Regions from separate parts of the Rhizobium sp. O111 genome, predicted to be linked through region 1. Evidence: predicted binding sites of a transcription regulator. Region 1 holds the regulator's gene; each other region holds the start of a gene.

What was found. Region 1 encodes PhoB, which activates phosphate uptake and scavenging genes when phosphate is short. Its sites were predicted from a motif close to TGTCATNNANCTGTCAT; they were not measured.
Region 2: a site for PhoB is predicted at 1,577-1,593, ahead of ugpB (sn-glycerol-3-phosphate ABC transporter substrate-binding protein UgpB). Genes of this name have one in related genera too.
Region 3: a site for PhoB is predicted at 1,759-1,775, ahead of ppk2 (polyphosphate kinase 2). Genes of this name have one in related genera too.
Region 4: a site for PhoB is predicted at 2,091-2,107, ahead of pstS (phosphate ABC transporter substrate-binding protein PstS). Genes of this name have one in related genera too.

The regions. Positions count from the first base shown of each region.
Region 1 is NZ_JBSHXL010000001.1:142,030-145,914, forward strand. Features, by position in the region: gene pstB (phosphate ABC transporter ATP-binding protein PstB) at 1-700, shown strand, start outside; gene phoU (phosphate signaling complex protein PhoU) at 744-1,457, shown strand; gene phoB (phosphate regulon transcriptional regulator PhoB) at 1,494-2,177, shown strand; gene ACVTFQ_RS00720 (GcrA family cell cycle regulator) at 2,259-2,804, opposite strand; gene ACVTFQ_RS00725 (aspartate aminotransferase family protein) at 3,232-3,885, shown strand, end outside.
Region 2 is NZ_JBSHXL010000001.1:3,919,992-3,923,876, forward strand. Features, by position in the region: gene ACVTFQ_RS19570 (hypothetical protein) at 79-252, shown strand; gene rsmI (16S rRNA (cytidine(1402)-2'-O)-methyltransferase) at 309-1,169, shown strand; gene ACVTFQ_RS19580 (YraN family protein) at 1,159-1,542, shown strand; gene ugpB (sn-glycerol-3-phosphate ABC transporter substrate-binding protein UgpB) at 1,666-2,994, shown strand; gene ugpA (sn-glycerol-3-phosphate ABC transporter permease UgpA) at 3,061-3,885, shown strand, end outside.
Region 3 is NZ_JBSHXL010000001.1:3,056,121-3,060,005, forward strand. Features, by position in the region: gene ACVTFQ_RS15385 (DoxX family protein) at 1-232, shown strand, start outside; gene ACVTFQ_RS15390 (DUF3422 family protein) at 387-1,691, shown strand; gene ppk2 (polyphosphate kinase 2) at 1,899-2,816, shown strand; partial or broken gene ACVTFQ_RS15400 (endonuclease domain-containing protein) at 2,871-2,978, shown strand; gene ACVTFQ_RS15405 (IS5 family transposase) at 3,008-3,885, shown strand, end outside.
Region 4 is NZ_JBSHXL010000001.1:936,381-940,265, reverse strand. Features, by position in the region: gene ACVTFQ_RS04735 (peptidylprolyl isomerase) at 1-51, shown strand, start outside; gene pdxA (4-hydroxythreonine-4-phosphate dehydrogenase PdxA) at 57-1,082, shown strand; gene rsmA (16S rRNA (adenine(1518)-N(6)/adenine(1519)-N(6))-dimethyltransferase RsmA) at 1,082-1,909, shown strand; gene pstS (phosphate ABC transporter substrate-binding protein PstS) at 2,213-3,235, shown strand; gene pstC (phosphate ABC transporter permease subunit PstC) at 3,320-3,885, shown strand, end outside.

The DNA.
Region 1 (3,885 bases):
TTTCGACGTGAAGCTGAACATCCGCGAAAACACCGTGACGGCTCTCATCGGTCCGTCGGGCTGCGGCAAGTCCACCTTCCTGCGCAGCCTGAACCGCATGAACGACACGATCGACAACTGCCGCGTTACCGGCAAGATCACGCTCGATGGCGATGATATCTACGATCCGGATATCGACGTCGTTGAGCTGCGCGCCCGCGTTGGCATGGTGTTCCAGAAGCCGAACCCGTTCCCGAAGTCGATCTACGAAAACGTCGCCTACGGCCCGCGCATCCACGGTCTCGCCAAGGCGAAGGCCGACATGGACGTCATCGTCGAGCAGAGCCTGCAGCGCGCCGGCCTGTGGAACGAGGTCAAGGACCGCGTGCATGAAGGCGGCACCGGCCTGTCGGGTGGTCAGCAGCAGCGTCTGTGCATCGCCCGCGCGATTGCTGTCAGCCCCGAAGTCATCCTCATGGACGAGCCCTGCTCAGCGCTTGACCCGATCGCGACCGCCAAGGTCGAGGAGCTCATCCACGAGCTGCGCGAAGCCTACACGATCGTCATCGTCACGCACTCGATGCAGCAGGCAGCACGCGTTTCGCAGCGCACCGCCATGTTCCACCTCGGCAACCTCGTCGAGGAGAACGATACCGACAAGATGTTCACCAACCCGGATGATCCGCGCACCCAGGATTACATCATGGGCCGCTTCGGCTGATCTCCGAAACCGGTAAACCTCAGGACATTCAAGGATAAGCCCCATGGCATCGACACATATCTATTCCGCCTATGACGATGATCTCAAGTTCCTGACGCGCCGCATCTCCGAAATGGGCGGCCTCGCGGAACAGATGGTCGGCGACGCTGTTCGCGCGCTCGTCAACGGCGACACTTCGCTCGCCCAGAAGGTCATCTCCGACGACGTGATCCTCGATCACGCCGAGCGCGAGATCGGCGAAAAGGCGATCATCACCATCGCCCGCCGCCAGCCGATGGCCGCCGACCTTCGCGAAATCATGGGCTCGATCCGCATCGCGGCCGATCTCGAGCGCGTCGGCGATCTCGGCAAGAACACTGCCAAGCGCGTCATCGCTGTCCAGAGCACGGGCGTTCCGCGCAAGCTCGCTCGTGGCCTCGAGCATCTTTCCGAACTGGCGCTTGTCCAGCTCAAGGAAGTTCTCGACGTCTACACCAGCCGCGTTGCCGACCGCGCCAAGTCGATCCGCGAGCGCGACGAGGAAATCGACGCGATGTACACCTCGCTGTTCCGCGAGATGCTGACCTACATGATGGAAGATCCGCGCAACATCACCAGCTGCACGCATCTTCTCTTCTGCGCCAAGAACATCGAGCGCATCGGCGACCACGCCACCAACATCGCAGAGACCATCTACTACATGGCTACCGGCGCCCAGCCGGAAGGCGAGCGTCCGAAGGACGACACCGCCAACACCGTCGGCGCGGTCACGGAATAAGCGTTCCGGACCCACGCCCCCAGGAGACCGAGACGAATGATCCCAAGAGTAGCAGTCGTTGAAGACGAAGAAGCACTGAGCGTGCTTCTTCGCTATAACCTCGAGGCCGAAGGCTTCGAAGTCGATACCATCCTTCGCGGTGACGAGGCCGAAATCCGGCTGCAGGAACGCACGCCCGACCTGTTGATCCTCGATTGGATGCTGCCCGGCGTTTCCGGCATCGAGCTGTGCCGTCGCCTGCGCATGCGCCCGGAGACCGAGCGCCTGCCGATCATCATGCTGACCGCCCGTGGCGAGGAAAGCGAACGTGTTCGCGGCCTGTCGACCGGCGCCGACGACTATGTCGTCAAGCCGTTCTCGACGCCTGAGCTCGTCGCCCGCGTCAAGGCGATGCTGCGCCGCGCCAAGCCGGAAGTGCTCTCCTCGCTGCTGAAGTGCGGCGATATCGAGCTCGATCGCGAAACCCACCGCGTTCACCGCAAGAGCCGCGAAGTCCGCCTGGGACCGACCGAATTCCGCCTTCTGGAATTCCTGATGTCGTCGCCCGGCCGTGTCTTCTCCCGCTCGCAGCTGCTCGATGGCGTCTGGGGCCATGACATCTATGTCGACGAACGCACCGTCGACGTACACGTCGGCCGCCTGCGCAAGGCGCTCAACTTCTCGAACATGCAAGATGTCATCCGCACCGTTCGCGGCGCCGGCTATTCGATGGAAGCGTAAGGCGCTTCCATTTCATCCGATCCAACGAAAAACGGGCCCGCAAGGGCCCGTTTTCTTTTGTTCCTTATCCGGCTTTCCGGGTCATGCGACCCGGTTGGCTGCCTTGCGGCGCTCGTTGACCGGCTGGTAGGCCATGCGCTGGTGATAGGTGCAGTATGGCGAGTTGTCAGGGGATTCGCAGCCGCAGAAGTGGAAGTCATCCGTCAGCGGATCGCCGACCGGCCACTTGCACGTACGCTCGGTCAGTTCCGTGAGGCCGAGGCGGCGCGAGATCGGAACGACAACGTTGGAAGCGGGACGGTAACGGACTTCCTCGATCGCATCGATATCCATCTCTTCCTTGAGAGCCACTGCGCCCTGCGGGCGGGCAACGGCGCGGCTTGGCGAGATGCGTGCGGAATTGAAGTTGCTGGCGGGGCGGGGCGTCGAAACCGCCGGGCGCTTCGGTGCTCTGGTCGCCGTCGTCGTGCCGCCGGCCTTGGCGCGGCCAGGCAGGTTCAGACGGTGGACCTTGCCGATGACGGCGTTGCGGCTTACACCGCCAAGTTGTGCCGCAATCTGGCTGGCGCTCAGGCCTTCGGCCCAAAGCTTCTTCAGTCTTTCAACGCGCTCGTCTGTCCAGTTCATGCCCTGTCTCCGCCTTATTGCGTTGGTGTAGGCAGAATCCCTCACCCATGGCACGGACGTGTCCGGACCAAGAAACGCTTGCTCGATTTTGGTGACTAGTTCCGCCGCATGCAGTCTAGTAATTGAGTTTTAACCTAGAGTGAGGGCGACTCCGTGACAAGAGTCGGTTGAATCGCGGCGAATCGATTTCTCGGTTTTCCCCAACTTGCTGGGTGGTAGAGTCATTTCTGCAACATTAGCTGTTGATAGCTCGCCGGCGCCCTGATGCTTGCTTGACGCATGCGACAAAAGCTCAGTTTTGTTGACATCGCACTGCGAAAAGACAATAGTGCCCCTCGCCGCCGAAAGGCGGCATTTTTCATTTCCGGGCACCCGCTTTTTAGCCGGAGTCCGGGCGATTATTGAGCGAATGACAGGAGATCGCGCCATGGCTGAAGCCGCGCCGCTTTATGATACCTACTCTCGTGCCCCGCTGCGGTTCGAGCGAGGAGAGGGCGTGTGGCTGATCACCGAAACTGGCGAGCGATATCTCGATTTCGGCGCGGGCGTTGCCGTGACCTCTGTCGGCCATAGCCACCCGCATGTCGTCGGAGCACTGAAGGATCAGGCCGATAAGGTCTGGCACCTTTCCAACATTTACGAGATCCCCGGTCAGGAGCGTCTCGCCAAGCGGCTGACGGATGCAACCTTCGCGGATAAGGTGTTCTTCACCAACTCCGGCGCCGAAGCGCTGGAATGCGCGATCAAGACCGCGCGTCGCTACCAGTATTCGAAGGGTCATCCCGAGCGCTTCCACATCATCACCTTTGAAGGCGCCTTCCACGGTCGCACGCTGGCGACGATCGCCGCCGGCGGCCAGGAGAAGTATCTGGAAGGCTTCGGCCCCAAGGCGCCCGGTTTCGACCAGGTTCCCTTCGGTGATATCGAGGCCGTTCGCGCCGCCATCACCGATGCCACGGCCGGTATCCTGATCGAACCGGTACAGGGCGAGGGCGGTATCCGCCCTGCGACTGTGGAGTTCATGAAGGCTTTGCGTCAGCTTTGCGATGAAAACGGCCTGCTTCTGATCCTCGACGAGGTT
Region 2 (3,885 bases), 3.8 Mb from region 1:
GTTACTGCCCGGGCGCGCTTGAACACGCCTGAATAATGCCTTTCCCAAAAGCTGGGATCGGAGGATTGGACGCGCAAAATGGCAGAATTTTGCGGACGAATGCAAGAGGCGCAAAGGTCGCTGCCTCAGCAATTGCCATTTTCGCTGCGGATGCTCACAGAAATCACCGTTACCGGCGAAGTCCTGCCCCTTGCCGAAGAGAAAGGTGTCGCCCATAAAGGCCGGAAGCCAGAAAGGGCAGACATATCTTGAGCAATGACGAGACGACGACAGAGGGCGGCAGGCAGCGCAGCTTCCGCCTGCACAACATGGCCGTTCCCGCCCGCCCGCAGGAGCCCGGCCTCTATCTCGTCGCGACGCCGATCGGCAATCTCGGCGACATAACGCTGCGCGCGCTGGAAACGCTGGCCGGCGCCGATGTGCTCGCCTGCGAGGACACCCGCGTCACCCGCGTGCTGCTCGATCGCTACGGCATCCAGAACCGCCCCTACGCCTACCACGAACACAATGCCGATGAAGCCGGGCCCCGCCTGCTTGCAGCGCTTGAAGCCGGCAAGTCCGTGGCGCTGGTCTCCGATGCCGGCACGCCGCTGGTCTCCGACCCCGGTTACCGTCTGGCGCAATCGGCGATAGAAGCCGGCTATCGGGTGATCCCGATCCCGGGCGCCTCGGCGCCGCTGGCAGCCCTTGTCGGCTCCGGCCTTCCGAACGATGCCTTCCTCTTCGCCGGTTTCCTGCCGACCAAGGACAAGGCCCGCCGCGACCGGCTGTCTGAATTCGCCGCCACGCCGGCGACACTGATGTTCTTCGAATCCCCGCACCGCATCGGCGCCACGCTCATTGCCGCCGCCGACGTTCTCGGCGGCGATCGCCCGGCCTCCGTCTGCCGCGAGCTCACCAAGAGCTACGAGGAGTTCCGCCGAGGCACGCTCGCCGAGCTTGCCGCTCACTATGCCGATGTCGACAATGTCAAAGGCGAGATCGTCCTCGTCATCGGCCCGGCGCCGGAGCGCGCCATCGAGGAAACGGACATCGACGCCATCCTGGCCGACCTCTCGCAGACCCTGCCGACCGCCAAGGCCGCCGCCGAGGCCGCCCGCATCACCGGTCTCCCCCGCAAGGAGCTCTACCAGCGCCTGCTCGACCGAAAGGCGGGCGATGTCAGGTAACGACGCTTCTGACCCGCATCAAAAGGGTCTTCGCCGCGAGGCACTGCGTCGGGGCCATGTCTCCGAATACATCGCCGCTTTCTATCTCATTCTCAAGGGCTACCGCATCGTCGCGCTGCGCTACCGCACGCGGCTGGGCGAGATCGACATCATTGCCCGCAAGGGCGATCTGGCTGTCTTCGTCGAGGTGAAGGCGCGTCGCGACGAGGGCGCGGCCGTCGATTCCGTGTCGCTTCTCGCGCAAACCCGCATCCGTGGCGCTAGCGATCTCTGGCTCTCCCGCCAGCGCGACCAGGCCCGCCTGTCTCAACGCTACGACATCGTCGCCATCTTGCCCGGGCGATGGCCCGTCCATTTGCGCGATGCGTTCTGATTGCTTTCGTTAGTCGGTTAACATTTTCGGAATTTGTAATCGGCCTGTCATGAAAGCGTTAAGGAGGTGTCACAATAGGCCTCTATTGCGTCCTCACGCCAACAATGGTGGAGAGGGTTTTTCATGTTTAAGTCGATTTCATTGGCCGCTGCTGCGGTTGCTTTGTCCGCTTCCGCGTCCTTCGCTGCAACCGAAGTGACCTGGTGGCACGCCATGGGTGGCGAGCTTGGCAAGAAGCTCGAGGAAGTTGCCCAGAAGTTCAACGATAGCCAGAGCGAATACAAGATCGTTCCTGTCTATAAGGGCACCTATCCCGAGACGCTGACGGCCGCTATCGCCGCTTTCCGCGCCGGCCAGCAGCCCGCCATCGTTCAGGTTTTCGAAGTCGGCACCGGCACCATGATGGCCGCCAAGGGCGCCGTCTACCCGGTCTACCAGCTGATGAAGGACGAGGGTGAGCCTTGGGATCCGTCGAAGTTCCTGGCGCCTGTCGTCGGCTACTATTCCGACGCTGAGGGCAACATCCTGTCGATGCCGTTCAACTCGTCGACCCCGATCCTCTACTACAACAAGGACGTCTTCCAGAAGGCCGGCCTCGATCCTGAAGTCGCTCCGAAGACCTGGGCCGAGCTTGCCGAAATGGGCAAGAAGATCGTCTCTTCCGGCGCTGCCAAGTGCGGCTTCACCATGTCCTACGGCGCGACCTGGGTTGGCCTGGAAAACTACTCCGCCATCCAGAACCTGCCTTACGGCACCCAGCAGAACGGCTTCGGCGGCATGAACGCCGAGTTCACCTTCAATGGTCCGAACCAGGCCAAGTTCTGGGATCACCTGAAGACCTGGCAGGATGAAGGCGTCTACAAGTACGGCGGCCCGAGCGCCGGTGCCGACGCTGCTCCGCTCTTCTACTCGCAGCAGTGCGCTGCCTACATGAACTCGTCCGCTTCGCGCGCCGGCGTCATCAACAACGCCAAGGACTTCAAGGTCGGCTTCGCACCGATGCCTTACGACGACACGGTCACGCAGGATCCGAAGAACTCGATCATCGGCGGCGCAACGCTGTGGGTTCTGAACGGTCAGAAGGACAAGGCTGTCTACAAGGGCGCCGCCAAGTTCTTCACCTACCTGTCGCAGCCTGAAGTCCAGGCCGATTGGCACCAGTTCACTGGCTACCTGCCGATCACCAACGCTGCTTACGAGCTTGGTCAGAAGCAGGGCTACTACGAAAAGAACGCCGGTTCTGACATCGCCATCAAGCAGATCATGCGCGGCACGCCGTCCGAAAACTCCAAGGGCGTTCGCTTCGGCAACCTGACGCAGATCCGCGACGTCATCGACCAGCAGTTCGAAGCCGTTCTCAACGGCAAGAAGACCGGTCAGGAAGCGCTCGACGAAGCCGCAAAGCAGGGCAATGCCAAGCTGCGCGAATTCGAAGCCGCGAATTCCAACTAAGGGTCGCTCCCTCCGTCAGCCCTCTCCGGCCCGTCCGGGGAGGGCATTTTCCTTGAGGGGTCATGCATGCAAACCAAACGCACTGTCTTCCAAAGCCGTCTCCTGCCTTATCTCCTGATCGCGCCGCAGCTGCTCATCACGATCGTCTTCTTCGTGTGGCCGGCGGTTCAGGCCGTATGGCAGTCCTTCCTGCGCCAGGATCCCTTCGGTCTGAAGGACACCTTCGTCGGTTTGGCGAACTACACGCGCTTGCTGCATGATCCGGATTATCTGAATTCGCTGACCGTCACCTTCGTCTTTTCGATCGGTGTCACCGTGCTGTCGATGGGGCTGTCGCTGCTCTTCGCGATCTGCGTCAACCGCGTGATCCGCTCGCAGCGCTTCTATACGACGCTTCTGGTCTGGCCCTATGCCGTTGCGCCGGCCGCATCCGGCCTGCTCTGGTGGTTCATGTTCAACCCCAGCGTCGGCATCATTCCCTATGTGCTGGAACATTTCGGCTACAGCTGGAACCATCGCCTGAACCCGAACAACGCGATGATCCTGATCATCATCGCCGCCGCCTGGAAGCAGATCTCCTACAATTTCCTGTTCTTCGTCGCCGGCCTCCAATCCGTGCCGCATTCGCTGACCGAAGCCGCCGCGATCGATGGCGCCGGTCCCATCAAGCGCTTCTGGACGGTGGTCTTCCCGCTGCTGTCGCCGACCACCTTCTTCCTGGCGGTCATCAACATCACCTATGCGATGTTCGACACCTTCCCGATCATCGACGCGGCTACCTCGGGCGGTCCGTCGCAATCGACCAACATCCTTGTCTACAAGGTCTATGCCGATGGTTTCGTCGGTCTCAATCTCGGCCCGTCGGCCGCGCAGTCGGTCGTGCTGATGCTG
Region 3 (3,885 bases), 2.9 Mb from region 1:
GATCGGCCTGACGACTGAGCGATTACGCCGCTCGGCCGGCATTTGCCTGGCCCTTTATGCCGTCTGCGTGTTCCCGGCCAACATCAAGCACGCCATCGACGATCTCGGCTCGACCACGTCCGCCTTGGGTTGGTGGTATCATCTGCCGCGCCTCGCCCTGCAGCCGGTCATCGTCTGGTGGGCGCTGCTTGCCGGCAAGGTGACGCGCTGGCCATTGCCGGCTTCGCACTGACCTCGGCCCAGCGGACGGAGCTGAAACGGCTCGACACGGCGCGATTGGCCGGCGCATGATCGTTCTGCGTCAAACCGCCACGTCGTACGCGCCGGGCCATTTGATAATAGCCAAGGGAAGAACTGGCCGTGGGGGCACAGTCAGGAGGCAAGATTTGTCGAAGCGTAGCTTTTCGTTTCCCGTAGCCGATGTCCGGGCCCGCGCGCTCGGTGAAATCCATTCGCGCCCCTATACGCTGATCCCCGTTTCCCGCGTCATCTTCCAGGTCGCCTTCCTGACCGAAGCCAACTTCGCCGCCGATCAGGCGATCCTGAAGGCGCTCTCGCTTGCCCAGGGTGTTCCGGCACCCGCCGCCGACACCAGCCACCACACGATGAGCTGGGGCAGCGGCACGCTGCGCTGGGAGCGCCACACGGAATTCTCGACCTATTTCTGGGACACACCCGCACCGGCGGAATTCGGCGCCGAGATCCCCATCAATCCCTTCGGCGCCAGCTTCGCGGCACCGGGCGCCTTCATCTCGGGCGTTCGCATCGAGATTCGCCCCGATAGCGAGGATGTCGCCGACGTCATCGCCAATTTCGACCCGACCAGCCTCTGTCAGAGCATGGTGGCCGACAGCCAGGCGACCGTGATCACCGATTTCCGCCAGGACGGCGATGGCCTGACCAAGTTCCTGGTGCTCGACCATGGCATGACGGACGGCGCCCGCGGCATGCTCGCCCAGCGCCTGCTCGATATCGAGACCTATAGAACGCTGGCGATGATGGGCCTGCCGCTGGCGCAGACATTGTCGCCCGAGATCCGCCAGATCGAGACGAGCTTCACCGCCATCACGCAGGGCATGAAGCAGCATGCACGCGCCGAGGCAGACACTACGCTATCGGAGATCACCCGCCTCGCCGCCGAGCTCGAGGCCAATGCTGCCCTTAGCCTCTATCGCTTCGGCGCCAGCCGCGCCTATTACAACATCGTGCTCGAGCGCGTCGCCATGCTGGCCGAAAAGGCGCTCCCCGGCAACGAAACCCTCGGCGCCTTCCTGCAGCGTCGGCTGGCGCCCGCCATGCGCACCTGCCAGTCGGTCGAGGAACGGCAGGCCGACCTGTCGCGCAAGCTCGCCCGCGCAACGGCCCTCCTGCGCAGCTGGATCGATGTCGAATTGGAAAAATTCAACACCGAGATCCTGGCCTCGATGGATAAGCGCGCGCATCTGCAGCTGCGCCTGCAGCAGACGGTCGAAGGCCTGTCGGTCGCCGCCATCTCCTATTACGTCATCGGCCTCGTCGGCTATCTCGCCAAGCTTCTGCATGGCGTCGGCGTCGAGATCGCGCCGGAGACGCTGACCGGTGCGGCCGTGCCCCTCGTCGTCCTCGGCGTCTGGCTCACGGTGCGCCGCATTCGCAGCAAGCACAGCGACGACCACGTCAAAGAGGCCAACCGCCCCGACGCGCTGAGCTGATCCCAAGGCCCGACAGCACGCTCACCTGCCGATCTCTTTCCGCACGCATCTCCGCGTCCGCCCGAAGCGTCATATATCCTTCATGACACGCTGCTTATTTGGCGCCATGAGTGGCCTTGCCGTGCGTGCTTTCATGATATCGTCATGCGGCGCAAAGCCAGGCAGCTCCGCAAGCGTCCGAAGCGACAAATCTGAACAGGGATCGAGATGACCACCATGAGAGGCACGCCTTCAACCGACTGGCTCGAGGCCGAACTGGCCGATACGCTGGATGAAGACTACGAGCTCGAGCTCTCCGAGCCGGCGCTGTCCGAGGAAATCCGCAAGATCTACCGCAAGGCGCATCCGCCATCGATGCCGCGCATCGAGTATTTCCGTTCGCTGATCGCGCTGCAGTCCGAGTTGATCCGCCTGCAGGATTGGGTCACCTATCACAAGGAAAAGGTGGTCGTTATCTTCGAAGGTCGCGATTCCGCCGGCAAGGGCGGCGTCATCAAGCGCATCACCCAGCGCCTCAACCCGCGTGTCGCCCGCGTCGTGGCGCTTCCGGCACCATCGGACCGCGAGAAGTCGCAGTGGTATTTCCAGCGCTACGTCCCGCATCTGCCTGCTGGCGGCGAGATCGTGCTCTTCGACCGCTCCTGGTACAACCGCTCCGGCGTCGAGCGCGTCATGGGCTTTGCCGACGAGGATCAGGTCGAGCAGTTCTTCAACGACGTGCCCGAATTCGAGCGCATGCTGGTCCGCTCTGGCATCCGCCTCGTCAAATACTGGTTCTCGATCACCGACGAAGAACAGCAGCTACGCTTCCTCGTGCGCATCCACGATCCACTGAAGCAGTGGAAGCTGTCGCCGATGGACCTGCAGTCGCGCATCCGCTGGGAGGCCTACACCAAGGCCAAGGAAGAAACCTTCGCCCGCACCAACATCCCGGAAGCCCCGTGGCACATCGTCGAGGGCAACGACAAGAAGCGCGCCCGCCTGAACTGCATCGACCATCTGCTGTCGCAGTTCCCCTACGAGGACGTGCCGCACGAGGAGATCGCCCTGCCCGAGCGCGTGTTCAACCCGGATTACGAACGCAAGGTTCTGCCACCGGAGCTGTACGTTCCGTCGAAGTATTGATTGGAAACGTCGGCGGGTCTGTTGTTGATTGAGTAGAACCGCTGGGCGGGTGAGGCCCCCTCATCCGACCCTTCGGGCCACCTTCTCCCCGCGGGGGAGAAGGGAAGATGGAGCGAGCGGCCCGCAACGAGTCTCTTCTCCCCCACGGGAGCCGTTGCAAAATCTCACCGTTGTGATTCTCTGTCTTAGCGATGAGCGGAGATGATGCGATGTCGGTTCGGGATGGTGGCCAGTTCAGTTTCGCCGATGCGTTGATCCCTCAGGGCAAAGGGTCGGGTCGGCTGGACAAGTTGTCGTCGCTGGTGAGGTGGTACCGTTTCGAGAAGCACCTTGCGCGGCTGCGTGATGACACGGGCAAGGGCGCCGGTCGGCCCGCTTATAGACCGCTGGTGATGTTCAAGGCGCTGCTTCTGCAGTCGCTATACGGCCTCTCGGACATGGAGCTTGAGGAAGCGTTGTGCGACCGGTTGTCGTTCAAGCGTTTCGTCGGCCTTGCTCTGGATGAAGCTTTTCCGGATCACTCAACGCTGTGCCGATTTCGCAACCTTTTGATCAGCGAAGCGCTGCTGGACAAGCTGTTTGCCGAGCTCGACCGGCAGTTGGATGCCGCCGGTCTGATCCTGCGGCGTGGCACGATGCTGGATGCGACGGTGATCGAGACGACGGCGGCCCGCCCGCCTCGCGGTCGCAATGGCGACCTTGATGCCAATGCCAATCTCGATGCCGACGCGTCCGGTTCGGACGGGGACGAGCCGGGCGAGCGGTTGCCGCGTCAGGCACCGAGCGATCCGGATGCGCGGTTCACGCAGCGCAAGGGCAAGGCAGGTTCGGCCTATGGTTACAAGGCTCATGTCGGGGTCGATGAAGGATCCGGCCTGATCCTGAGGGTCGTGACCACGCCGGCCAATGTCAACGACACCGTCGTCGCCGACCTTCTGATTACCGGCGACGAATCCTGCGTGCTGGCCGACAGCGCCTATCATACCCATGCACGCGAGAAGGCCCTGAGGAGCCAGGGCATCAAGCCGCGGCTGATGCGCCGGCCCAACCGGCATCACCGCGTCCTGCC
Region 4 (3,885 bases), 790 kb from region 1:
ACCAAGTATCTCGACGAACTGCGCAAGAAAGCGCAGATCGTTCGCCGCTAATGTCGATGACGCTCGCGTTTTCTCGTCCGCTTGCACTGAGCCAGGGCGATCCTGCCGGGATCGGCCCTGACGTCACATTGATGGCCTGGCTGCGCCGCCGCGAGCTTGGCCTGCCGCCTTTTATTTTCATCGGTGATCCCGACGTCCTTGCCACCCGCGCGCGGATGCTGGATCTGACCGTCGCGATCCGCGAGACGGACTGCGCCGGCGCGATCGACGTCTTCGCCGACGCCCTTCCCGTTCTGCCGATCCCCGCAGGAATTGAAGTCATCGCCGGCGAAGCGCATGTCGCGACGGCTCGAGGGACGATTGCAGCGATCGAGCAGGCTGTATCGCTGACGATCCGCGGCGAAGCGCTTGGCGTCGTCACCAACCCGATCGCCAAGTCCGTTCTCTACGAGAGCGGTTTCCGTTTTCCCGGACATACCGAGTTTCTGGCTGAGCTTGCGAAACGTGCAACCGGCACGCCCGTGACACCCGTCATGATGCTCGCCGGGCCGAAGCTTCGCACGATCCCCGTCACAATCCACATCCCGATCAAGGATGTGCCTCAGGCGCTGACGGCGGAGCTGATCGTCGAGACCTGCCGGATCGCGCATGCCGATCTCGTCCAGCGCTTTGGCATCACCAATCCACGCCTCGCCGTCGCTGGCCTCAATCCGCATGCCGGCGAAGATGGCGCCATCGGCAAGGAAGATGCCAACGTCATCCACCCCGCGATCCAGTTCCTTCGCGCAGAAGGCATCGATGCGATCGGTCCCCTGCCCGCCGACACCATGTTCCACGACGAGGCGCGCGCGCGCTACGATGTGGCAGTCTGCATGTATCACGACCAGGCTCTGATCCCGGCAAAGGCGCTCGGCTTCGACGATGCCGTCAACGTGACGCTTGGCCTGCCCTTCATCCGCACATCGCCCGACCACGGCACGGCCTTCGGCATCGCCGGCAAGGGGCTGGCGCGCGAGAGCAGCCTGGTCGCCGCCCTGAAGCTTGCCGGGCATCTCGGTCGCGTTTCCAAGAGCAATTCCTGATGGCCGCACTCGACGGATTGCCGCCGCTGAGCGACGTCATCAGGCGGCATGGGCTGGATGCGCGCAAGGCGCTTGGGCAGAACTTCATTCTCGACCTCAACCTCACGCAGAAGGTGGCGCGTAACGCTGGCCCGCTCGAAGACGCGACGGTGTTCGAGGTCGGGCCTGGTCCCGGTGGCCTGACGCGGGCGATCCTTGCGCTCGGCGCCAAGAAGGTCATCGCCGTCGAGCGCGATCCGCGTTGTCTGCCGGCGCTGGCAGAAGTATCGGCGCATTATCCCGGCCGGCTTGAGGTTATCGAAGGCGACGCTTTGACCACCGATTTCGAGGCGCTGGCCCCCGAGGGACCGGTGAAGATCATCGCCAACCTTCCCTATAATGTCGGGACCCAGCTTCTGGTGAACTGGTTGCTGCCGAAGCAATGGCCGCCGTTCTGGCAATCGCTGACGCTGATGTTCCAGAAGGAAGTGGGCTTGCGTATCGTCGCTGACGAGGAAGACGATCACTACGGGCGTCTCGGCGTGCTCTGCGGTTGGCGTACGAACGCACACATGGCGTTCGACATCCCGCCGCAGGCCTTCACGCCTCCGCCGAAGGTAACCTCGACGGTGGTGCATCTGACGCCGAACGAGAACCCGATCCCCTGCTCCGTTGCCAATCTCGAAAAAGTGACCCAGGCGGCCTTCGGGCAGCGCCGAAAGATGCTGCGCCAGAGCCTGAAGCCGATCGGCGGCGAGAAACTGCTCGAGAAGGCCGGCATCGATCCGCAGAGACGTGCCGAGACGCTTTCGGTCGAGGAATTCTGCCTCCTGGCCAACAGCCTCTAATCCCTGCACACCTCATCAAAATCAACGCTAGCTTGCGCGGAGGCGGCGGTCTTCTATGCTGTTAAAACACTACAATTCCAGTCGTCTTGACTTGGGAAAACGAAGTATTTCCGCGCCCGGAAACCAAGTTTTTCTCGATGATCCGCTTTAACATCGCGTGAATGCGGTTTGCCTCATCGGCTGTCATGAAACTGTTATCTCTGGGGAATAGCCCGTTCCCGGCGAGACTCGTTGCGCAAGCAAACAAGTAGCCCCCTATTGATCTCGCCGTCATCTTTTCAGCTTTCAGGAAAGCGAACCCTTATGCGTACCAGCAGATTTTTGACGACCTGTTTCGGCATCGGCCTTGCGGCCGTCATGGCCGCCTCCGCTTCCGCCGCCGATATCACCGGCGCCGGCTCCACCTTCGTTTACCCGGTTCTCTCCAAGTGGTCGGCTGACTACAACAAGAAGACCGGCGACAAGCTGAACTATCAGTCGATCGGTTCTGGCGGCGGTATCGCTCAGATCAAGGCCGCAACGGTCGATTTCGGCGCCTCCGACAAGCCGCTTGAATCCAAGGAACTGACGGATGGCGGCTTCGGCCAGTTTCCGCTGGTTGTCGGCGGCATCGTTCCCGTCATCAACGTCAAGGGCATCAAGTCGGGCGAGCTGAAGCTCACCGGCAAGGTTCTGGCCGACATCTACCTCGGCAACGTCACCAAGTGGAACGACAAGGCCATTGCCGACCTGAACCCGGGCGTCAAGCTGCCGGATTCGCAGATCGCCGTCGTTCACCGCTCGGACGGTTCGGGCACCAGCTTCAACTGGACCAACTACTTTTCGAAGGTCAATGCCGACTGGAAGTCCAAGGTTGGTGAAGGCACCGCCGTCAACTGGCCCGTCGGCATCGGCGGCAAGGGCAACGAAGGCGTCGCAGCCTACGTCACGCGCGTGAAGGACTCGATCGGTTACGTCGAGTACGCCTATGCGCTGCAGAACAAGCTGCCCTACGTCCTGATCGAAAACGCTGCCGGCAAGTATCCGAAGCCGAACGCCGAGAGCTTCGCTGCTGCCGCTGCAAGCGCCGAGTGGGACAAGGCTCAGGACTTCAACCTGATCATGACCAACGCTCCTGGCGATAAGGCCTGGCCGGTCACGGCTACGACCTGGGCAATCATGTACAAGCAGGCCAAGGACGAAGCTCGCTCCAAGGCTGCCTTCGAGTTCTTCAAGTGGGCGCTTGAGAACGGCCAGAAGCAGGCTTCCTCGCTCGACTACGTTCCGCTTCCCGATAGCCTCGTGAAGCAGATCGAAGCCTACTGGACCGCCCAGTTCAAGGGTTGATCCCCACACTGTCGAAACGGTCGGAGAGTTCTGCTTTCCGGCCGGCTTAACTTTGATTGCCCCTCAAAGATTAGAGAACAGACAATGAGCCAAGTTTTGGCATCGCAGCGCGCCGAAAGTGTCGGCGTGAAGCGTCGCCATGGCGCGACCGGCGACATGGTATTTTCTGCGATCGTGCTGTGCTGCGGCATGTTCGTACTGATTGCACTTCTGGCAGCGACCTTTTCCATGGGGTGGGGCGGCCTTCTTGCCTTCCGCACCTTCGGCCTGGAATTCCTCTACGGCACCGAATGGGATCCCGTCGCACAGAAATTCGCCGGCCTCGTGCCGATCTACGGAACGCTGGTCACCTCGGCGCTGGCGATGATCATCGGTGTCCCCATCAGCCTCGGCATCGCGGTGTTCGTCACCGAAGTGGCGCCACGCTGGGCGCGCGGACCGATCGGCGGCGCCATCGAGCTGCTCGCCGGCATTCCGAGCATCATCTACGGCATGTGGGGCCTTTTCACCTTCGCCCCCTTCATGTCCGATTATATCCAGCCTGTCCTGATCGACTGGCTCGGTCCGCTGCCTGTCATCGGTGCGCTGTTTTCTGGTGCACCCATGGGGATCGGCATGCTGACGTCGGGCATCGTGCTCGCCATCATGAT